Regions from separate parts of the Methylotenera sp. N17 genome, predicted to be linked through region 2. Evidence: riboswitches for the same ligand, from Rfam matches in the RefSeq annotation. Region 2 holds a riboswitch; the other holds the start of a gene.

Region 1 (12,102 bases), 2.2 Mb from region 2:
CCAGCACCCGGTGCAAAAAAAGCAGAGGAAGAAGATGATGACGATGACGAAGAAAAAATCCCAGCCAAAATTGCGGTAGTGGATTTAATCAAAGGTGAGAAAGTACGTGAAATCACCGGCGGCCCGGAAACCGAAGGCATCGAATTCTCCGCTGATGGTAAACAATTGGTCATTACCAATGAAGCAGACAACACCATTACTGTCCACAATATTGAAGATGGTAAATTGGTAAAAACCATTCACACGCACGAGTATGGCGACCGTCCACGCGGCATCAAAGTTTCGCCCGATGGCAATACCTATGTGGCCACATTGGAGTTCGGCAATAAGTTCTTAGTACTGGATAAAGACTACAACGTGTTGCGTACGGTTGATACTGGTCAAACGCCTTACGGCATTGCATTCAACCATGCTGGCGACCGCATTTTTGTGGCCACCAATAAAGAAAAAGCCCTGCAAGTATTTGATGCTAAAACCTTTGAAAAAATCAAAGACATTCCAACCGGCAATCGTTGCTGGCACTTTAGCTTTACGCCGGATGACAAACAAATTCTATTAGCGTGCGGTAAGTCAGATGCTCTATTTGTCATTGATGCAGAGAAGCTTGAAGTCACCAAGCAAATAGAAGTGAAAAATATGCCTTGGGGTTTGGTCACTTATCCGAAAGCCATGGGTAGCTTAGATACTAAAAAGTAATTTCGTTTAGCTAAACAAAAAAGGCGCTTCATGCGCCTTTTTTTATTACGTGCTTTCAAGTTAGCCCTTACCTTGCTGCACCAACTCACCGTACTGCTCCGGCGAGATTAAGCCTTGTTGCGCCGCTTTGGCTTGGGTATCTGCATCCAACACTAGTTGTAACGGTTCAATGCGCTTCCACTGCGCGATGGGCGTTTCACAGTGGGTTTGCGGCACGTATTGACTGGCTTGCTGACGAGTATAGCGGTGAATATAACGCGGACAATTGATAAACATCTCTTCTATTGTCACTCGCACAATCAACTGTGCTTCGTGGTATTCCGCCAGCAGTGGATCCTGCTTATGCACGCTGGCAGTACCATGCACGCGCACGCGATGCGGCGTTTCAAAATCGATAAATAGCATGCCGACTTTATGGTTTTGTGTCATGTTGCCCATGGATAAAAACATGCCATTGCCATCATAACTGGGGAAAGCCAAGGTCTTACTGTTCACCACTTTTACAATTCCCGGATTGCCGCCTTTATAAGAGCAAGTTGGGAAACCACGATGATCAATGGTGGTCAGAAAGAACATATCACGGCTTTCAATAAACGCCTGATGTTCCGGCAATACCTCTGGCACGACAATAATGCTATTGACTGCATCGGCCAAAGCCGTGGTATCGAAATCCGCCTGCAATGCCCGATGTTGCGGTCCGTATAAATCTGACATGCGCTACCCCTGTAATGTTGTAACTTAGTTTAAATAATGCATCGTGCCCTACTTTAATAACTCCAGAATATACGCCCAATCTTTGGGATCTACTGGCGTGATGGACAACCGATTACCGCGCTGCAAAATGCGTAGACCCTCTAATGCCGGCGTTTCCCGCATCTCCTTTAGGCTGAGCAAGCGTGTTTTACGTACTAGTTTTACATCGACATTAAACCAGCGCGGTGTTTCCTGCGTGGCTTTCGGGTCAAAGTACTTATGACCTTGCACAAATTGTAGGCGATCCGGGTACGCCAATGAACTGACCTCACAGATACCAGCCACGCCGGGCTCCTCGCAATTAGAATGATAGAACAACACCCCATCACCCACTTGCATCTGATCGCGCATAAAATTACGTGCCTGATAATTGCGCACACCATACCAATCTACCGTTTGATTCGGTCTGGCCGCCAAATCATCAATCGAAACATCCCCCGGCTCAGACTTCATTAACCAATAACGCATCTCTATATCTCGTCTAATCATTTTCTCGTATCATACGATGGACTTAGTTTTAAATGGAATAGCAATGGCAAAAAATGTACTTGGCACACCACTACAAACATGTAGCACCAGCCCGATGACCGGATTTACACGTACCGGCTGCTGTGAAACTGGGCCGGAAGACAATGGTAGCCACACGGTATGCGCACAGATGACAGATGAGTTTTTGGCATTTTCGTTCTCCAAAGGCAATGATCTTTCCACCCCAAGATTAGAGTTTGGATTTACCGGACTCAAAGCCGGAGATCGCTGGTGTGTGTGTGCTGCACGTTGGCTGGAAGCTTCAGAAGCAGGCTTCGCCCCGCCTGTGGTGTTGGAAGCTTGTCACGAAAGATGCCTAGACATTGTGAGTCTGGCGGATTTGAAATATCACGCACTGAGATAAAGATAAAAACAAATTCAGAAAGTTTTGAATTTACACATCAAAATTTAAGGTGTTTGAGCGGCACTTTGCGCAACATCAATTGAGACGAGGCATTTGAGCGAACGCAGTACACTAAGTACGAGGAACGAAAGTAACGCAGTGTCAGCGAGACTTCAACAAGGTTAATTCTCTTTGGTGTTACCTGAGCCGTTAATCCTGAACCAAAAAAGTTCAGGTGGTAACAGCCTAAAGCGCTTTAGGTTCACTCACCAAGGGCTACTTAAAAGCAGACCCAATTTAGAGCGATCACACCGCACCCGAATAGCCGAAACCTATAACAAAGACTAGTTCAAGGAATTTAGACTCAGGCAACACCAAAGAAAACGTTACGCCAAAAGATTATGTTTTTAGGATGTTAAAACGTATTTGTGACGTTGAAATGAAGTGATTTGGCTACAACAGCTTATTTTGCAAAGAAATCGCCTCATCAATCTGGTTTTGCATAGTAAACATCCTACGCTTAATATCACCCACGTCAACTCCACCAGATTTAGTATTCAGCAACTCATGAGAAATGTTCAGAGCTGCCATAATAGCAATTCGTTCCACGCCCACAATCTTTCCCGCATCGCGAATTTCGCGCATTTTATGGTCTAAGTAATCCACCGCTTCCAGCAAGCCCTGACGCTCATCGTCTGTGCAAGATACTGTGAACTCACGACCTAGAATCTCAATATCAATTGGTTTTGAAGCCATTAAGATTGCCCCTCAGCCGGCAAAGTGCCAAGTAAAGTTTCCAACTGGTCACTGGCTTGCAGCATATTGCTTTTGAGACGTGCAGAGTCTTGCGCCGCTTTGGTCAGTTCAGATCGCAATTGCTGATTCTCATCGCGCAACGTTGCACAAACGCCGATGAGTTTACTCACTTTGTCTTCTAAACTTTTTAAATCAATCTCCATGCGCCCACTATAATTGAAAAAATTCATTAGCGTCAATAGCTAACGTTCACTATTCAAAGTGAATTAGCATGTTTCAAAATTTCTGTTGTATAAAAATTTTTAAGTCAGCGGTTACTTCGCTATAATAACGCCTGTTGTTAGGTGCCGGCATTGCATTTCTGCAATCCGGTGAAACTGGGAAACAGGTGCATTGTGTTTTACGCAATTATTCCTGTGCTGCCCCCGCAACGGTAAGTGATTTGAGATTTACCACATGCCACTGAGCTACATTCGCTTGGGAAGGCGTAAATCAAATTGTCACAAGCCCGGAGACCGGCCTACACAACATACGCTCAATCATGGGCAAAGTTTGGAAATGCCGCGGGGTGACGGTACATCAAAACGAGTGCCATGTATTATTGCCCCCGTTGCGGTCTGTTCATCTCAATGTATTCCCATTCATACAATGCATCTTGCATGCGGGGACGCGTGTACATCAGGGAAAAGAGAATGAACAAAACTATTATTGCCAGTCTGATTGGACTGGCTTTCAGCAATACTGCTTTTTCGGCAGAAAATATCGACTTAGACGAGATTACGGTTAAAGCCAACCGCTTTGAGCGCAAAGAATCTGAAACCACTTATGCTTCAGAAATCCATACTGCAAAACAAATTGAGACATCTGGCGCACCTACGTTATACGATTATCTGACACAACAAACATCCTTAAATGTGTCACCTAACATTGGCAACCGTGCAACACCTGCTATTAACATGCGTGGCTTTGGCAATGAGAATGGCTATCAAAATGTGGTCATCACAGTGGACGGCCAGCGATTAAACAATATCGATCTACAACCTGCTTTATTAGCAGGCATTCCATTAAGTAATATTGAGCGTATTGAAATCAGCAAAGGCAGCGGCTCTGTTATTTATGGCGATGGAGCAACTGCTGGTGCGATACAAATCTACACTAAAGCTAAGTCTGGGGTAACCGTGAATACCTCTTTAGGTAACTTTGGACAAAAAAACCATGCTATTTCAGCAGGCATTTCAGAGGAGTACATTGATTTATCAGCTAACCTAGCCCATGACAGCTATGACGGTTTTAGCAAAAAAGACGCCTCTGGCCATAAAGATCAATTCACAAGTAACAGTCAAAACGCCAAACTCAAGATTAAGCCTACCGATTTTTTACGCTTCTTTGCGGAGGGTACCAGCTCACGCAATGATATTCGTTATGTGAACCCAATGACGAAAGCACAATTTAAAGATGACCCTAAGCAAGCTAACGGCACTTACAATCATCAATCATTCGATACCGACCAATGGCAATTGGGTGCTGAGTGGGACATTCTTAAAAACCTGCAATTGCGTGCAGTGCACTATAACGAGGACAAGTTCTCAGAGTTTATTTCTGCCACCCCCTCTACTGCAAACTCCATCTACAAGAGCAACGACATCAGCTTACGCTATCAGACAGACAGCTTTAGCCTGATTACCGGTTATCAGAACTTTGATGGTGAGCGTAACCGTTTTAGTGATTTCTTTGGTGTAACCTCTGACAAAACCACCAAGAAAAACGAAGCTGTGTACATACAAGGTGAAGTAAAGTTAGCTGATTGGACCCTCTCTGGGGGCGCGCGCGATGAAAGTGTGCGTTACAATTTCAAACCCGTCATCAACCCATTTGGCACAGCAGCAGCCAAAGAAAAACAGGATATTGATGCTTGGGATATTGGCGTGAATTATAAAGTTAACCCAAGCTTATCCATTTTCACCAATTACAACCAAGCCTATCAAGCGCCTGACATTGACCGTTTATTCGGTTTTGGATTTGGCTTTAATGGTTTTATCGAGCCCGCTAAAACCAGAACCCTCAATCTAGGCCTCAATCACATCAGTGATAAAAATCGTTTAAAAGTGACTACGTTCTACACCAAACTAGATGACGAGATTTTTCTCGATGTTGCTACCTTCTTGAATACCAACATTGATAGATCCCACAAATATGGATTTGAGATTCAGGACTATTTCCAGATTAATGAGCAATTGAGTACATCGCTTATTTATAACTACACGCGCGCTAAAATTGATCGTGAAGATCGTGGTGCTGGCGCCTACAATGGCAAAGACTTACCAGGTGTGCCGAAGCATTCTGTCGTCGCGAATTTAAATTGGAATTTTTTCACAAATGCACATCTCAACTTAAATCACACATGGCGTTCACGTGCCTATGCGTTTAATGATCTTGAAAATAATTTTGATCAAAGACAGAGTGCTTATGAGTCAACGAATATTGCTTTAAATTACCAGTTTAAAAATATTCAGCTATATACGGCTATCAATAATCTGTTTGAACATGAAAACTCCATACAAGTCGCTGATGACTCTATCTACCCAGTAGACTTTGTGCGTACATGGCGTATTGGTATGAAGGCAGATTTTTAACCAGGGATTTATGATTAAAGTGACATAGTGGTATGATTAGATTTTTACCACTATGTGCACTTGCAATAAGAGATACTATGTCAAAAAACTCGGCTTTAAGCGTTAAAACCCAACTGTTAGTTGCTGCAGCAATTAGCTTTTTTATGCTACTTACACGCGGTAGCCATGTGCTCACCAGCGTAGCGTTACCAGATGCAAGCTTGGCACTGTTTTTACTGGGCGGCATCTACTTGGGCAGTCAGTTTATTAGCCGATTGGCATGGTTTGCAGTATTTTTTATATTGGCAACGGTGATTGATTTTGGTGCCGCCGCATTTGATCCAGCACAAGGTTTTTGCTTGACCAATGGCTATTGGGGATTGATTCCTGCTTATGGCGCGATGTGGTTGGGTGGTGTATGGTTAGCCAAACAGCGAGATGCATTTAATGTTGTGCCATATACATTGGTAAGCTTAGCAACCACCTTCCTTGCCTTTGTGATTTCCACACAAACCTACTATCTATTCTCTGGTCGCTTTCCAGCGAACGGTGTGATCGAATCGATGCAACATGGTTGGGAATATCTGCCTAGCTGGATGGGCTTCTCGATGATGTATTTTGCTATCGCTTGGCTTACTGTCTTGGCTTTTCGCAATATCAAAGCACTTCAAACTTCGAAAGTGTAATGCGCTATGTTTGTACAAAAAGCCGCTCATATTAAGCGGCTTTTTTTATCGCTCAAATGACTAATCGACACGCTTATACCGAAGCCGAACAAGCCGCTATTTACAAAGCCATTGCGGAGCGACGCGATATGCGGCATTTTTTGCCTACGCCTATTGCGCCAGAACTACTGACTAAGCTATTACAAGCCGCCCACCATGCGCCTAGCGTGGGTTTGATGCAGCCTTGGCGTTTTATTCGTATCAGTGACCCTTCTTTACGCAAAGCCATTCATGCACAAGTGGACGCAGAACGTATTAAAACTGCGCAAGCCATTGGTGAGTTTGAAACTACTGCTCGCATGGCAGAGTTTATGCGCTTAAAAGTAGAGGGCGTCTTGGACTGCGGCGAGGTGCTCGTTGCCACTTTATGTGACCACAGAGAAAAACATATTTTTGGCCGCCGCACACTACCCGAAATGGACATAGCCTCCGTCAGTTGCGCTATCCAAAACATGTGGTTAGCCGCACGAGCCGAAGGCATTGGCATGGGCTGGGTATCGATGTTTGACCCTGTGAAACTCGCTAAACTACTTAATATGCCCGATGGCGCAAAGCCAATTGCTATTTTATGCTTAGGTTATGTCAATAGCTTTTACAAAGCGCCGATGCTGGTTGAGGAAGGCTGGGCCAAAGAAAAACCACTTGCTGAGATGCTCATGGAGAATCAATGGCAAAATGATGTGGAGTCCAAATGAACGCCTTACCCCAGCGCATTGTTTGTTTAACCACAGAAACGGTAGAAGTGCTTTATTTATTAGGCGAGCAAGATCGCATTGTCGGCATTTCCGGCTACACCACACGCCCAGCAATTGCACGCCAAGAAAAGCCCAAGGTCTCAGCCTTTACCACTGCCAAAATCGACAAGATTTTAGCGCTAGCTCCCGATTTAGTGCTTGGCTTTTCTAATCTACAAGCCGATATTGCTGCGTCGCTCATTCAAGCTGGCATAGAGGTACATGTGTTTAACCAACGATCTGTTGACGATATTTTACGCATGATACTGACCACTGGCCGCTTAGTTGGCGCAACCGATAAAGCTGAAACCATTGTGCAAGATATTCAGCATCAAATTGAAACAGTACGCAACTCAGCTGCCAATTTACCACGCAAACCCAAGATATATTTTGAAGAGTGGGATGCGCCCATGATGTGTAGCATTCGCTGGGCAGCTGAGTTGATTGCGATTGCGGGCGGCGAAGATTGTTTTCCTGAGTTAAGCCAATATCACAGCGCGCAAGATCGTACAGTCACCCCAGCACAAGTGCTAGCGCGCATGCCAGACATTATTATTGGCTCTTGGTGTGGTAAAAAATTTCAACCAGAACAAGTGGCGGCACGTGAAGGTTGGCACAACATACCAGCCATTAAAAACAATATGGTATTTGAGATAAAATCAGCTGATATTTTACAGCCCGGCCCATCCGTATTTACATACGGGCTGACACAGCTGCAAACAATTATTCGACAATGGAGCCACGCCAATCACATGCAAAACCAACTTACTGCAGAGGCAACATAATATGGCGCTACATTTAATACTAGGCGGTGCACGTTCCGGCAAAAGCCGTTATGCGGAGAAGCTGGCAGCGCAACTAGAACTGCCAGTGATTTATATTGCAACTGCGCAAGTCTATGACCAAGAATTTAAGCAACGCGTGGAACACCACAAGGCATCAAGACCAAGCTATTGGACCACGATTGAACAACCATTTAACCTTGCGCAGTGTCTCGTTGCCCAAGACCAGCCGGATGTTTGCATTATTGTAGATTGCCTAACCCTGTGGTTGGCACAATGCATATGCCCAGATTGCGCACCGCTGGAAGGCGTAGACTGGCAACAAGAACGTGATCAGCTGCTTGCGGTATTGCCTACATTGCAGGCCAAGGTATTTTTGGTCAGCAACGAAGTCGGCATGGGCATTGTGCCACTCGGCGAAATCAATCGCCAATTTCAAGACGAACAAGGCAGACTTAACCAAGCCATTGCGGCCATTGCAGATCACGTGAGTTTTGTGGCCGCTGGCCTGCCGATTCAATTAAAGGGATAGTAATGGAGATATTTGAATTAAAAGGTGAGCATATTGCACTGTGCGATTTGCTTAAACTCGTGGGCATTGCCGATAGCGGTGGACAAGGCAAAGCCATGGTAGCTGAAGGCATGGTGACAGTAGACGGTGAAATTGAATTGCGCAAAACTGCTAAAATCCGCGCCGGGCAAACTGTAGAATGTATGGGGCAAACCATACAAGTGCGCTAACACTACCTAGCGTCTAGCGATTTACATACTCAATCTTTGGCACTGTGCCGCAAAAGTCTAATTGCGTGACGCTGCCATAATCAATATTAAACCGGAACAACCCTTTTAATTGCATATTCAACACATGCGCCAATATTGCACGAATCATACCGCCATGCGTGACCACCAACACATGCCCTTGCGGATGCTGCTGTAATATCTCTTCGACAAAAGCCACGCCACGCTGTTGTAGCTGGCTAAATGTCTCGCCATTGGGCGGTGCCAATTCTGCGTAATTTTGTGCCCAGTGATCAAACACATCACGCGGAATATCATCCCAAGCGCGCATCTCCCAATCGCCAAAATGCAGCTCTTTGAGCCGCTCATCATGCGCAATGTTGTCTGTTACTAACGCATGGGCTAATTTCACACAACGTTGTAACGGGCTTGAAAACACGGCATCAAACGTCAAGTGCTTTAGTTTATCTCTGGCGTGGGTTGCCTCACGCATAAAAGTCGCAGCCACATCGACATCGGTTTGCCCATAACAAACACCAGCTGGAATCTGTAAACTGGTATGGCGGATTAAGGTCAATCTCATACGTGCAAACTCCACACTAATACACCCAAATAAAATGCCAGCTCTGTCATTTGTTGTATGGCGCCTAAAGTGTCCCCCGTATAGCCCCCAAGCCAACGTTGGATTTTATGCGCCCACCACCACCAGACACACAGCACAGGCAAACTGGTAAGCAATATCAATAACGCTATGGTTTGCCACGCATGCTGACTCAACACCAACAACACAATCACAACTAGATAAGGCGCTAGGCCAAACATATGTGCGATTAAGGTATCTATTGTTGAGATTGCTGTGGCTAAAGGTTTCGATTTACCCTCAAACCGCACGTACACCAAGCAACGCATGACCCACACTGCAGCCAGGCGACTCAAGGCGTGTCCGCTAATCAATGCGACTGGCACTACAATCGGACTCATTGCGTTTATCGTTTGAAATTTTGCAAACAACATCAAAAATAGTGCGGTAGCACCATAGGTGCCAAGGCGCGAGTCCTGCATGATAGTAAGTATTCGCTCTTTATTCCAACCACCGCCTAAGCCATCTGCGCTATCGGCCAATCCATCCTCATGAAAAGCACCTGTCAGATAAATAGTCGCGGCCATACTGATGAGGACTGCCAACGATTGCGTCAATATGAAGTGCGCCAGAAAATACACAAGGGCAGCAACCAACCCCACCAAAATCCCAATCAGAGGGAAATACTTGGCAGCATGATTCAAATCAGCGTCTTTGAAATCAGGTAAATTAGGCACCGGGATACGCGTAAAAAAACCTAGCGCCAGCAGCAAGTGACGCCACTCTTGCTTCATGACAACTCCCTTTCGGAAACACCAGCGCTCTCAAAGCTTGCCATTTCATTGAGGAAATTCACAGCACTTTGCACGAGCGGATAAGCCAGTACTGCACCCGTGCCCTCGCCTAAGCGCAAGCCAATATCCAGCAAAGGTGTTGCGCCCAAATAATCCAACAGCGCTTGGTGGGCATGTTCATCTGAACGGTGCGCGAAAATACAATAATCCAACACGGCCGGCTCCAATTTACTGGCCACCAACAATGCAGCCGTGGCAATGAATCCATCAATCAATAAAACGGTTTTCTGCTCAGCCCCGCCTAACATTGCACCTACCATCATCGCAATTTCAAAACCACCAAATGTACTGAGCACAATATGAGCTTCTGCAGTTTGTAGTGCATGGTGTTGAATTGCCTGCGTTAATACATGTATTTTATTGGCTAATCCTGCATCATCTAACCCTGTGCCACGTCCCACACATTGGGTGATAGGAATGCCTGTGAGCACACTCATTAAACAGCTGGCACTAGAGGTATTGCCTATGCCCATCTCACCAAAGCCCATGATGTTGCATCCTGCTGCGATTTCGGAACGCGCCAACTCGGCACCGCGTGTCATAGCAACATCGCATTGCGCTAAAGTCATTGCTGGATACTCTAAAAAATTGGCCGTGCCCATGCCAATCTTGGCGTCTATCAAGCATGTATCCGATGCAAAAACATGGTTCACCCCTGCGTCGATCACACGTAACTGCATGCCGACTTGACCGCTAAACACATTAATCGCAGCCCCACCGGCAAGAAAATTCAACACCATTTGGGCAGTCACTGCTTGCGGATAAGGGCTCACACCACTTTGAGTAATGCCATGATCACCGGCAAATACCAGCATCGTCGGTTGTTTGAGTTGCGGCGTTAAGGTTTGTTGAATCAACCCAACTTGTAAGGCAATAGCCTCTAGCTGCCCGAGCGCGCCTTGCGGTTTGGTTTTGTAATTGATCTTATGGGTCAACGCATCTTTAAGCGTTGTATTGAGTGGCGTAATAGAAAATTGTGTCATGCCATATTTTACATGACATCAATAGAATTCATCCCGCCCAACGTATGCTGTGCGGGATGATAGATACTGTTTTGTTAATTCAAATAGCGCGAATTAAGGTGCAGTTGCTTCGTGTGCAGCTTCTTTAGCTGCTTTAACTGCATCTACAGCAGATTCTTTAGCGTCTGCTGCAGCGGCTTCCGTTTTTGCTGCTGCCTCTTCTGCACTCTCTACCACTGCATCTTTAGCCTCTGTAGCTGCCGTTGCAGCTGCATCTTTAGTGGCATCAATCGCTTCGCCCATTTCTGCTTTTGCATCAGCAGCGGCCTCTTCTGTTTTTTTGCTACAAGCCACAGTCAATGTAACCGCCACTAAACCAACTAACAACGTACGTAATAATGTATTCATTCTCAATCTCCTCTTAAAAATTATTGTGGTGGTATGCGCAATACTTGGCCCGGATAAATTTTATCGGGATGGCTTAACATGGGCTTATTGGCCTCAAAAATCTTCATGTAAGCATTGGCATTGCCGTAATACTCTTTCGCCACTTTAGACAAAGTATCACCGCGTACCACCGTATAAAACTGTGGCTCAGCCGCCGCCTCTTTCACGCCCAACTGATCTTGCACGTGTTCCACACCTGCAACGTTACCACAACACAATAATATTTTCTCTTTGATTTCCTGCGTCTCTGCCATGCCTTGTACGATGACCGTTCCTGAAGCACCATCAAAGCCTATAGCGAGTCCATCCGCTGATAGATTCATTTTGGCAACATATTCCGCTATCGCATTGGCAGCAGCACGATTAGCGGCGTCTATATTGACAGGCGTAGGCTCTTTTTTCGCCACTACTTCTGCGGCTTTTGCCTCACCCGTACCAAATAACTTTTCACCAGCTTCTTTAATAAATGCAAATAAACCCATGTGCTTCTCCTTATTGTGTATGCCTGCAGCAAAATGTAATCGCAGTAAGTTGTAAATCAGGATGACTACAAGACCATCATAGTGCAATTGTTTTGCGGTGACTACCTGCC
Region 2 (12,102 bases):
TATTTAGCAGGCAAACGTTATCCGTTAGCCTTACTCACCCATTTAGGTCAAGCATTATGAAAACTCCGCATGTCATTGTTGGTTTATCCGGCGGTGTAGATTCCTCCGTCACCGCCATGCTGCTCAAACAACAAGGCTATCAAGTCACCGGTTTATTCATGAAAAACTGGGAAGACGATGACAATGATGAGTACTGCTCATCCAAGCAAGATTTGATTGATGCTGTGTCTGTCGCGGATAGGCTTGGCATTGAGATTGAAGCCGTCAACTTTAGCAAAGAGTACAAAGACCGCGTGTTCGCCAATTTTCTAGAAGAGTATCAGGCTGGCAGAACGCCGAACCCGGATATTCTGTGTAACGCAGAAATCAAGTTCAAAGCGTTTTTAGACCATGCCATGGGCATGGGGGCAGATTTAATCGCCACTGGCCACTATGCCAAAGTGCGTGAAAATCCATTACAAGCTGGTCAGTACCAATTGCTCAAAGCAGATGATGGCAGCAAAGACCAAAGCTATTTTCTGCACCGCTTGAATCAGGCACAACTGTCAAAAACATTATTCCCGCTGGGCAGCTATCTTAAGCGCGAAGTACGCGAGATGGCACGCGAAGCAGGCTTAGCCAACGCAGAAAAGAAAGACTCCACTGGCATTTGTTTTATTGGTGAGCGCCCTTTCCAAGAGTTTTTGCAACGCTATTTGCCGCGCCAACCGGGCGATATGAAAACACCGGAAGGCAAGCTGGTCGGCCAACATGAAGGCTTGATGTATTACACGCTGGGGCAACGTCAAGGGCTAAAAATCGGTGGTAGCCGTGAAAGCAATGGCGAGCCTTGGTTTGTAGCGGCTAAAGACATGGCCAAAAACGAGCTGATTGTGGTGCAAGGTCACGACCATCCGTTATTGCAAAGTGACGGCCTCAAAGCTGGGCAGTTACATTGGATTAGCGGTGAAGAACCCAAGACCAACTGGGTGTACGCAGCAAAAACACGCTACCGCCAGCCCGATGCACCCTGTGAAATAGATGCTGTAGATACCCAAGAGGTGGATATCCGTTTTGGTCAAAAGCAATGGGCGGTTACACCCGGCCAGTCCGCTGTGGTGTATGAGAGCAATGTATGTTTGGGTGGCGGTATCATTACTGGGGCGCTATAAGTTAGGCCAATAGGCTAAACCAATCATTGATATCAACAAAAAGGGTGGCTAGGCCACCCTTTTGACATTGCAAATGCTAAGACCTAAGACTACTAATCCCAGCTTAACGCGCCACCGGTTTGATATTCGGTCACACGTGTTTCAAAAAAGTTTTTCTCTTTTTTCAAATCCATCATTTCACTCATCCATGGGAATGGATTAGTCGCGCCCGGATACAACGCATCCAGACCAATCTGCTGACAACGACGGTTGGCAATAAACCGCAAATATTCTTTGAACATAGTAGCATTTAAACCCAAGACACCACGCGGCATGGTCGCTTCCGCATATTGATATTCCAGCTCTACGCCATGTTGAATCAAACTACGAATTTCATCACGGAATTCGGCGGTCCATAAATGCGGATTTTCTAGCTTAATGGTATTGATGACATCGATACCAAAATTGCAGTGCATGGATTCATCGCGCAAAATGTATTGATACTGCTCGGCCGCGCCCTGCATTTTATTCTGGCGACCTAACGCTAGAATCTGCACAAAGCCTACATAAAAGAACAAGCCTTCCATGATGCAGGCAAACACAATCAGTGAGCGCAGTAGTTGTTGGTCGGCTTCTGGCGTACCGGTTTTAAACGCTGGGTCCGTCAGTGTATTGATGAACGGAATCAGGAAATCATCTTTGGCCTTAATGCTCGCCACTTCTTGGTAAGCATTAAACACTTCTGACTCATCCAGCCCCAAGCTTTCCACAATATACTGGTAAGCATGCGTGTGGATGGCCTCTTCAAATCCTTGACGCAGCAAATATTGGCGGCATTCTGGCGCAGTAATATGACGGTATGTACCCAACACAATATTGTTGGCCGCCAGTGAGTCTGCTGTCGTAAAAAACCCTAAATTACGTTTAACGATTAAGCGCTCATCTTCAGTCAGCGCGGTGCTGTCTTTCCATTGTGCAATGTCGCGGCTCATGCTGACCTCTTGCGGCATCCAATGGTTAGCGCAACCCGCCAAGTATTTATCCCAAGCCCAGTGGTATTTAAACGGCACCAATTGATTCACATCGGTTTGACCGTTAATCATACGTTTGTCATTAGCATTCACACGGCCTGTGAATGCAGGTTGATTGGCTGCCAGGCTGGGTGCTGGCGGCGCTGGTTTACGCTCTACCACAGTCAAGTTGGGTGTTGCTGCTTCTTGTACAATATCTTCATCAAATGAAAGCATGTTTTTTCCTATTCTTAATTTAACTTTGCTAGAAAATTAAAAGTGCTAAGCGAGACTAGGCGTGAGAGAAAATTATGAGCGCGGCATACATTCAGTATGTAAGCGAAAAAATTTAGATCACAACGCCGTATCGCGACGAAGTTTTATTTTTCTATTGGCATGATTCGCATTCTGGATTGTCAATACTGCACATTTTAGGCGCCAGCTCTGGTTCACTCACAGCACCTGCAGATACCGCATTGAGTTCGCCACCGGTACCGGTCGATTTCTCTGCAGCCGTTGCCCCCATTGAGCGCAAGTAGTAAGTGGTTTTTAAGCCACGCAACCACGCTAACATGTAAATATCATTCAGCTTTTTGCCTGATGGCACAGCAAAGTACAGGTTGAGCGATTGTGCTTGGTCTATCCATTTTTGGCGGCGCGCGGCAGCTTCTATTAACCAGCTCGGGTCTACATCAAACGCTGTGGCATACAGTGCTTTTAAATCTGCAGGCACACGTTCGATTTTAGCCAAGGAGCCATCGTAATATTTCAAGTCCGATACCATGACTTCATCCCATAAACCGCGGGCCTTGAGGTCATTCACCAATTGCTCATTCACAATCGTGAACTCGCCAGACAAGTTGGATTTTACGTACAAGTTTTGATATTCCGGCTCAATGCTGGCAGACACGCCAACAATGTTAGAAATCGTCGCTGTCGGTGCAATGGCCACGCAATTGGAGTTACGCATACCGACTGCAGCAATACGGCTACGTAATGCAGCCCAATCTAATGTGATTGAACGGTCGACTTCTACATGGCCGCCACGTTCTGTCGTCAGTAAATCAAGCGTGTCGAATGGCAAAATACCTTGATCCCACAAGCTGCCTTTAAAGCTGGAGTATGCGCCACGCTCTTCTGCCAACTCGGTCGATGCCCAATAGGCGTGATAACACACGGCTTCCATGGTGCGATCCGCAAACTCTACTGCCGCTTGTGATGCATAAGGAATACGCATAGCATGCAGTGCATTTTGGAAACCCATTATGCCCATGCCCACTGGGCGATGACGATAGTTAGAATTGCGCGCTTTGCCTACGGCGTAGAAGTTAATATCCACCACGTTGTCTAACATGCGCATCGCTACTTTAGTGGTCGCAGCCAATTTGGCTTGGTCAATCATCAGCGCATCTCCCTCTTGCGTGAGATGTTGCAATAGATTGACCGAACCCAAGTTACACACGGCAATTTCCGTATCCGATGTGTTAAGTGTGATTTCGGTACAAAGATTGGAGCTATGCACTACGCCCACGTGTTGCTGTGGTGAGCGAATATTGCATGGGTCTTTAAATGTGATCCAAGGATGGCCTGTTTCAAACAACATCGACAGCATCTTGCGCCACATTTGCAAGGCCGGCACGCGCTTGAATAATTTGATTTCACCGTTATCGGCTTTACGCTCATATTCGGTGTAAGCCGCAGCAAACTTTTTGCCGTATAGATCATGCAAATCAGGCACATCAGAAGGTGAGAACAATGTCCACTCGCCATTTTCAGTCACGCGTTGCATGAATAAATCAGGAATCCAATGGGCGGTATTCATGTCGTGCGTACGACGACGGTCATCCCCAGTGTTTTTGCGTAAATCCAGAAACTCTTCAATGTCAAGATGCCAAGTTTCCAAGTAACCGCACACTGCACCCTTGCGCTTGCCGCCTTGGTTGACGGCGACTGCGGTATCGTTCACGACTTTTAAGAATGGAATCACACCTTGGCTCTTGCCATTGGTGCCCTTAATACGCGCACCTAGTGCACGTACTGGCGTCCAATCGTTACCCAAACCACCCGCATATTTTTGTAGCAAGGCGTTTTCTTTAATGCCTTGGTAGATGCCTTCTAAATCATCGCTCACCGTCGTCAAATAGCAGGAAGATAATTGTGAGTGCAATGTTCCGCTGTTAAATAGCGTAGGTGTCGAGCTCATAAAGTCAAAACTGGAGAGCAAGTGGTAAAACTCAATCGCGCGTTCTTCGCGATCAATTTCATTAATGGCCAAACCCATGGCCACACGCATAAAGAAAATCTGCGGCAATTCAATACGACGCTCTTCAATATGTAAGAAATAGCGGTCGTACAAGGTTTGCAAACCCAAATAACCAAATTGAAAATCACGGTCATGTGTTAATTCTGCGCCCAGTTTTTCCAAGTCAAACTGGCCTAAACGCGGGTCTAGTAAATCGGCTTCAATACCAATCTTGATATAGCGTGGAAAATAAGCAGCGTAAGCAGTGGCCATTTCGGTATGCGATACCGCACCACCTAGCACTTCCGCACGCACCAAATCCAACTGCAGGCGCGCGGTCACATAGTTATAGGCAGGCTCAGTTTCAATCAGGCTACGTGCAGAAAGAATCAGCGCTTTACGCACCTCGTTAAACCCAATGCCATCGTATAAATCGCGTACGGCTTGCTCAACCACCACGCTCGGTTTCACTGTGCTGCCCAAACCCACACACGCCTCTTCCACCATGTTATTTAGCATAGTCATATTGAGCGGTTTAAGCTTGCCGTCGATATTGATATTGATGTGATGGGCTTGTTGCTCTGGCGCATTGGCTTTCTCGGCAGCACGTTCGGCATTGCGCTTTTCGCGATACAGCACATAAGCGCGTGCGACATCGTGGTTACCATTGCGCATCAAGGCCAGCTCTACTTGGTCTTGAATATCTTCGATATGCACTGCCCCACCTGCTGGCATACGGCGCAACAATGCGGTATTCACCAATTGGCTGAGTGTAGCCACTTGATCACGCACACGTTGCGAAGCCACACTTTGATTGCCCTCTACCGCTAAAAACGCTTTGGTAATGGCAATGGCAATTTTGTCGAGTTGGTAGGCCACCACTGCGCCATTACGGCGGATGACTTGTAAAGTCGGATGTTGGCCAGATTGTGATGTTTCTACTGTTGATGTTCTTACATCATCCATGGATAGCTCCCTTAAAAAAGGGGCAGGTATGCCTTTGATGTGCTCACATTTTGTTTAAACAGTAAGCTTCAAAAAAGACCAGCTGGCAGAGTGTTTGTGCAAAGTGCAACACTCTATCTGCCGAGGACACCCCGCCTCAAACGTTATCAAAAATATTCACGCAATCAAGGTGAAAATACTGACGGCAGGTCTCCTGGCTCTTAGGTCTTCATTGTTTTTAGGCCTTCCCACATCAAACAATGCAGTGGCAGCTAATCAAAACAACTCGCTAATTACAGTTGCGGGGGCAGCTTTGGCTTGAGGTTAGACATTACATGTTAACCCGTACCGAATTCCCTTTTATTTCAACGTTTGATTAAAAGTTGAAAACCGTAGTGACGTTAATGTAACCCAATATAATGTGGTTTATCAATACAAAAAACACAATATATTGAATATATTTATCTGAAATTGATTATCGCTTTGATTTTATTCAAGTTTTAAACTGGCTTTAAATTAATTTAAAATTAAAAAAACCTCATGTCTCCATGAGGTTTTTATGTGGCCTAACGCACACAACCTTATGCGCTAGATTTCACACAATTGCACTAAGCAGTTGCCAAAGAAGTCCGCAGATTTTTTGCAACCTGCACCATGTGTGCTAACGCCTCCATCGTTTCGGGCCACCCACGCGTTTTCAGGCCGCAATCCGGGTTAATCCATAAACGATCGGCTGGAATCACTTCCAACGCACGCTGCATCAGCTTTTCCATTGAGGCTACCGTAGGCACACGTGGTGAGTGAATATCATACACACCAGGGCCAATCTCATTCGGGTAGGCAAATGCGCCAAAGCCATCTAATAGCTCCATGGCTGAGCGTGAAGTTTCAATGGTAATCACATCCGCATCCATGGCCGCAATGGCTGGCAAAATATCATTAAACTCTGCGTAGCACATGTGTGTATGAATCTGTGTCGTATCTTCTGCCACACTGGCAGATAACTTAAATGCACGCACTGCCCAATTTAGGTAATGCTCCCACGCGGCTTTTTGTAGCGGCAAGCCTTCACGCAACGCTGGCTCATCAATTTGAATAATGGCAATCCCCGCTTGTTGTAAATCGGCCACTTCATCGCGGATGGCTAGCGCTAATTGCAGTGCAGTCAAATAACGTGGCTGATCGTCACGCACAAACGACCATTGCAACATCGTCACCGGACCAGTCAACATCCCCTTCACCGGTTTGGCTGAGAGCGATTGTGCATAACGCGCATATTCCACAGTCATGGGTGTTGGTCGATACACATCGCCATAAATCACTGGCGGTTTTACGCAACGTGAGCCATAGCTCTGCACCCAACCATACTGGGTAAAGGCATACCCTGCCAGCTGTTCACCAAAATACTCCACCATGTCGTTACGCTCGGCTTCGCCGTGTACCAGCACATCCAGCTCCAGTGCTTCCTGCTGGCGAACCGCGTACTCAATATGCTCCAGCATTTTGGCGTGATAATGCGTTTGTGGCAGCGTGCCTTTTTTAAAAGCTGCACGGGCAGCACGGATATCTGCAGTCTGCGGGAAAGAACCAATGGTAGTGGTAGGCAATAGCGGCAATTGCAAGCGTGTTTTTTGCATAGCCTGGCGCGTTGTAAACGTACTGGCGCGGTTTTCATTGACAGTATCAATGTTGGCAATCCTAGCTTGCACCGTTTGATCATGCACGCGGGTAGATGCTTTGCGACTAGCAATCGCCTGCCGTGATTGTGCAAGTACCTCAGCCACAGAAGCATCCCCTTGATTAATCGCCTGCGCTAATAGATGAAGCTCATCTAACTTTTCATCGGCAAATGCTAACCAAGATTTAAGCTCCTTGTCTAACTGCTGCTCATGTCTAAGTGTGACTGGTGTGTGCAACAGTGAGCAGCTTGGTGCGATCCACAGACGTTCTTTTAAACGTTCGGCGGGCACTGCCAAGAGCGTGAGCGTTTTGTCCAAATCGTTACGCCAAATATTGCGGCCATCAATCACCCCGACAGAAAGCACCCAGTAAGCAGGCAATGCGTTCACCCATGGTAGCAATTGTTCTGGCGCACGCACTGCATCAATATGCAAACCATCCACTGGTAAATCAGTAATCACACTTTGGTAGCGCGTGATGTTGGCAAAGTAAGTCGTTAGCAATAGTTTAGGGCGCTGCGTTCTTAACCAAGCATAAGCACGCTGAAACGCTTTTAACCATTGATCATCTAAATCCAGCGCAAAAATGGGCTCGTCAATTTGCACCCACTCAATCTTTCTAATGTGTAGCTCTTGCAGCAAATGCGCGTATTGCTGGGCTAGCCCATCTAACAAATCCAGCGCATGGATGCCTTTAGCTTTGCTTAAATACAAAAAGCTGACCGGCCCCAACAACACAGGCTTTACGTTGGCATTTAACTTTTGCGCTTCGTCTAGCTGGGTTAAGAAGTCATGCGCATTTACCGAAAACTGTGTTTCCGCATTCAGCTCAGGTACGATGTAATGATAGTTGGTATCAAACCACTTGGTCATTTCCATGGCGGGTTGCTCAATATTGCCACGCGCTAATGCAAAATATGCAGTCTCCGGCGGTGCATTTTTTTCACCAAACGGTGGCTTGGCAAAGCGCTTAGGCGTTGCACCAAACAACACAGCGTGGTCTAGCACATGGTCGTATAAAGAAAAATCATTGCTACTGATATACGTGAGCTCTGCTGCCTGCTGTTTTTGCCAATGGTTGGCACGCAATTGTGCTGCTGTGTTTTGTAAATCCGAAGCAGTCGTTTCACCACGCCAGAACGACTCTAACGCAAACTTAAGCTCACGTTGTTCACCCACACGCGGGTACCCTAAAATATGTGTTTGTGCCATGTGCTACCCTTCGCTTTTGAAAAAGCGTTATTGTTGATGACACAACTTTATTAATAAAGCGAAAGTTTTTATGGTAAATTTGAATTTAATTCATACCTGATATTTAAACTACTCAAATGCTAGAAATTCGCCACCTAAAATCGCTCAAAGCCATTGCGGAAACCAACAAACTTGGCTTGGCCGCTCAGCGTGTGTTTTTAACGCAGTCTGCGCTGTCGCATCAAATCAAAGCGTTAGAACAGCATTACGATATTGTGCTGTTCAAACGCATGCCGCAGGGCTTAACGTTTACCAAGGCCGGCGAACGTTTACTGGCGTTGGCGCATGAGCTATTGCCCGCCATTGAAAAAGCAGAGCGCGATTTGGTGCGCTTAAAAAGCAATCAGTCTGGAGAACTGCGGATTGTGCTGGAATGCCACACTTGCTTTGATTGGCTCACCCCAGTGATGGACAACTTTAGACGCGCTTGGCCCGAGGTGGAAATTGATCTAGTGGCCGGTTTTCACAGTGACCCTTGGCAACTCATTGATGAAGGCAAAGCCGATATTGTGATTGGCGGTTTACCGCAAAAGAATACGCACCTACCTTACCTGCCTTTATTCAAATTTGAAATCATGGCAGTGTTGCCAAATGACCATCGGCTTGCCAAAAAAACCAAGTTAGAGGCCAAAGATTTTGAAGGCGAAACGCTGATTACCTATCCGGTAGCCGATACTAGAATAGACGTGATTCAGCAAGTACTAGCACCTGCCGATATTCAGTATCACCGCCGCACTGCAGAATTAACCATCGCGATTATGCAACTGGTTGCCAGTCGGCGCGGAGTGGCTGCGCTGCCCAACTGGGGCATTCGTAGTTACGTGGATCATGACTATGTGATGGCCAAGTCCATCGGCAAGCAAGGTTTGTGGTCAAACTTATATCTGATTGCGTCACAAGAAACCATTACCAAGCAATATGTGATTGATTTAAATGAAATTATCAGAAATACCTGCCTAACTCAACTGGATGCGATTCAACTCATATAATCCAAGCCATCAGGTTAAATTGAAGTTAAGATGCGATAGTACTTTTAATTAAAGTATTGTGTTCGCTATGCCGTAAATACAATCAAAGCATGTTGCATAATGTATTTCGCGCTAATTGACGATGGATAACCTATGGCTTACGTATTAAGAAATGATCAAGGCAATATCATTGCCGCCAGTAGCACTGTTCAGGTGGAGACAAATTGGCAATTTCTGGAAAACAAACATCCGGACTATATTGCGTTTATTGAGGCAGAACTCAAACAGCATGCGGCGTTCCGCGAAAGTGATATTCAACTTGCCCGCGTACTAGAGGATTTGATTGAGATTTTGATTGAGCGCAATCTCATACAATTTACTGATTTCCCATCCGCTGCACAAAAACGCTTGAATGACCGTCAATCCATGCGCTCAAAAAATCGGCTGTCTATGATTGTGGAAGACGAGGACGAGATGACGCTGCCCTTGCCTATGCACTTTTAAGCCATTACGGCGTTGGCATGGTTTGTTTAAAACTGGGGCGCTTAATCAACACATTGTAGTGTTTGGCTAAGTTAGGGAATTTATCTTGCCAGGTTTTCCCTTCCCAGCGCAATTGCTTAAAGCGTAAATCAAAGTAAGCCAAGCTACAGCCCAAAGCGATATCCGCTAAGCTAAACGTTTCGTTCACGCACCATTTCTTTTTTAACAAATCCGCATCTAGCACGGCAAGCCCTTGCATCACTTTACTCATTTGCTTATCGATTTGCGTCTGTGATTGTTGCACCTCTGGCTTGCGCTGTTCCATCACAACTGCTACCGCTGCATCACACACGCCATCAGCCAGCGCTTCCCAGCGGCGCACTTTGATTTTGGCAAGATGATCGTGCGGGATGAGTTGTGCCAAGGGTGTGCGGTGATCCAGATATTCCACAATCACGCGTGAGTCGTACAAAGCCTCACCATCATCCAACACCAGCACCGGCACTTTACCCAACGGGTTATGCTGACGCACTGGGCAATCCGGATCGGACAGCACCACCTCGTTCAACGCAATATCCACATGTTTTTCGAGCGCAACGATACGCACTTTACGTGCATACGGGCTATTGACGGTATAAAGAAGTTGCATAAAAGTGATGAATAAATGTAAAGAATGCCCATTATAATAGAATTATGATGACACCGCTTTTTACACAACAGTTTCCCCCGCATTCACCAGAATTTTTACAATTAGTGCATGCACAAGTCACGCTAGCACTGCAAGAAGACATGGGCACAGGAGACTTAACCGCATCGCTCATTCCTGAGCATCAACAAGCACAAGCCACCATTATTGCTAGAGAGTCAGCTGTCGTGTGCGGGCAAGATTGGTTGAATGCCTGCTTTCATCAACTAGACCCGCAAGTCAAGATTGTGTGGCATGTTAAAGAAGGCGAAACGGTGCCTCCTAATAAACTGTTATGCGAAATTTCAGGGCAAGCACGTGCACTGCTCACCGCGGAACGTACCGCACTAAATTTTCTGCAAACGCTGAGTGCCACAGCGACGGCCACGCGGCAATACGTGGATGAGATTCAAGGCTTATCCACCGCAGTACTGGACACGCGCAAAACTATTCCCGGATTACGCTTGGCGCAAAAATATGCAGTGACCATTGGCGGTGGGCTAAACCAACGTTTGGCTTTGTACGATGGCATTTTGATTAAAGAAAACCATATTGCTACGGCGGGCAGCATTAGTGCCGCATTACATAGTGCGTTTAGTCTCCACCCCGGCGTGAGCACCCAAATAGAAGTAGAAAATTTAACGCAGCTAGAAGAGGCATTGCAAGCTGGCGCAAAAAATATTCTGCTGGATAATTTTACCTTGGAGCAAATGCGCGTAGCAGTGCAGCTTAACCAACAACGTGCTGTGTTGGAAGCTTCTGGCAATGTGAGCTTAGCCACAATACGCGCGATTGCAGAAACTGGCGTAGATAGAATTTCGATTGGTAGTTTAACCAAACATATCCGCGCAGTGGACCTAAGTATGCGTATTAAAATGCACTAAATTGCACTTTTTCGTTCATAATAGAATGAATATTTTTTACGACTCACTATGAACACAGTTACTCGTTCACATGCCCCAAAAATCTCCAGTAGACTCAATCTGGGTGAAGTGTTGCGCATGCTGGTTAATGATGGCCATATTGATAAAGTACAAGCGGAAAAGCTGTACAAAGACAGAAAAAAAGACAGCTCTAATCTGCACCCGATTGTGGTGATTGCAGAGCAAAAATGGAAAGATCTCAAGCCGCCACATAAGTCACTCTCGGTAGAGCAATTAAGTCACTTTATTGCGCATCACGCCAAAGTAGATTTTTACCATATTGACCCGCTCAAGTTAGATTTCTCCTCTGCCGCACAAGTCATGTCTAAGGCGTATGCAGAACGCCTAAAAATCATGCCGATTTCTGTCAAAGGCGATACTGCGACCATTGCCACGGCAGATCCTTTCCATGTGGAGTGGATTGCTGATTTAGAGCGTGTGCTCAATTTAAAAATCAAACTGGTGATGGCGAACCCGTTGGAAATCAATCGCTACTTGCCGGAAATTTACAATCTTGCCACCTCTATCAATCAAGCGAACCTTGCCAAGGCTGGCCAAATTGTTGGCGTACAAAACTTTGAGCAACTCATTGAGCTGGGTAAAGATAAAAACTTAGATGCCAACGAGCAACATGTGGTCAACATTGTAGACTGGTTGCTTAAATATGCGTTTGAACAACGTGCCAGTGACATTCATTTAGAGCCTCGCCGCAATGTTGGCACCATGCGTTTCCGTATTGATGGTGTGTTGCATCAAGTCTACCAACTGCCCAGCAACATCATGAAC

What was found. Region 2 has a riboswitch for cobalamin ahead of FG11_RS02120 (ribonucleoside-diphosphate reductase subunit alpha). Riboswitches for the same ligand answer to the same signal wherever they lie in the genome.
Region 1: another riboswitch for cobalamin. It lies ahead of FG11_RS12715 (TonB-dependent receptor); the one in region 2 lies ahead of FG11_RS02120 (ribonucleoside-diphosphate reductase subunit alpha).

What each region holds. Positions count from the first base shown of each region.
Region 1 covers NZ_JUGE01000001.1:2,661,915-2,674,016, reverse strand. The annotation lists gene FG11_RS12745 (glutaminyl-peptide cyclotransferase) at 1-696, shown strand, start outside; gene FG11_RS12740 (pyridoxamine 5'-phosphate oxidase family protein) at 757-1,410, opposite strand; gene FG11_RS12735 (EVE domain-containing protein) at 1,459-1,917, opposite strand; gene FG11_RS12730 (DUF2237 family protein) at 1,982-2,341, shown strand; gene FG11_RS12725 (cell division protein ZapA) at 2,774-3,076, opposite strand; gene FG11_RS12720 (hypothetical protein) at 3,076-3,306, opposite strand; cobalamin riboswitch at 3,402-3,615, shown strand; gene FG11_RS12715 (TonB-dependent receptor) at 3,769-5,709, shown strand; gene FG11_RS12710 (hypothetical protein) at 5,787-6,374, shown strand; gene bluB (5,6-dimethylbenzimidazole synthase) at 6,431-7,108, shown strand; gene FG11_RS12700 (cobalamin-binding protein) at 7,105-7,932, shown strand; gene cobU (bifunctional adenosylcobinamide kinase/adenosylcobinamide-phosphate guanylyltransferase) at 7,934-8,461, shown strand; gene FG11_RS12690 (RNA-binding S4 domain-containing protein) at 8,464-8,670, shown strand; gene cobC (alpha-ribazole phosphatase) at 8,684-9,250, opposite strand; gene FG11_RS12680 (adenosylcobinamide-GDP ribazoletransferase) at 9,247-10,041, opposite strand; gene cobT (nicotinate-nucleotide--dimethylbenzimidazole phosphoribosyltransferase) at 10,038-11,084, opposite strand; gene FG11_RS12670 (hypothetical protein) at 11,178-11,471, opposite strand; gene lysM (peptidoglycan-binding protein LysM) at 11,492-11,992, opposite strand.
Region 2 covers NZ_JUGE01000001.1:416,357-428,458, reverse strand. The annotation lists gene FG11_RS02135 (NUDIX hydrolase) at 1-60, shown strand, start outside; gene mnmA (tRNA 2-thiouridine(34) synthase MnmA) at 57-1,151, shown strand; gene FG11_RS02125 (ribonucleotide-diphosphate reductase subunit beta) at 1,244-2,377, opposite strand; gene FG11_RS02120 (ribonucleoside-diphosphate reductase subunit alpha) at 2,529-5,348, opposite strand; cobalamin riboswitch at 5,515-5,737, opposite strand; gene metE (5-methyltetrahydropteroyltriglutamate--homocysteine S-methyltransferase) at 5,936-8,218, opposite strand; gene FG11_RS02110 (LysR family transcriptional regulator) at 8,335-9,246, shown strand; gene FG11_RS02105 (hypothetical protein) at 9,379-9,729, shown strand; gene FG11_RS02100 (glutathione S-transferase family protein) at 9,734-10,357, opposite strand; gene nadC (carboxylating nicotinate-nucleotide diphosphorylase) at 10,402-11,277, shown strand; gene FG11_RS02090 (GspE/PulE family protein) at 11,326-12,102, shown strand, end outside.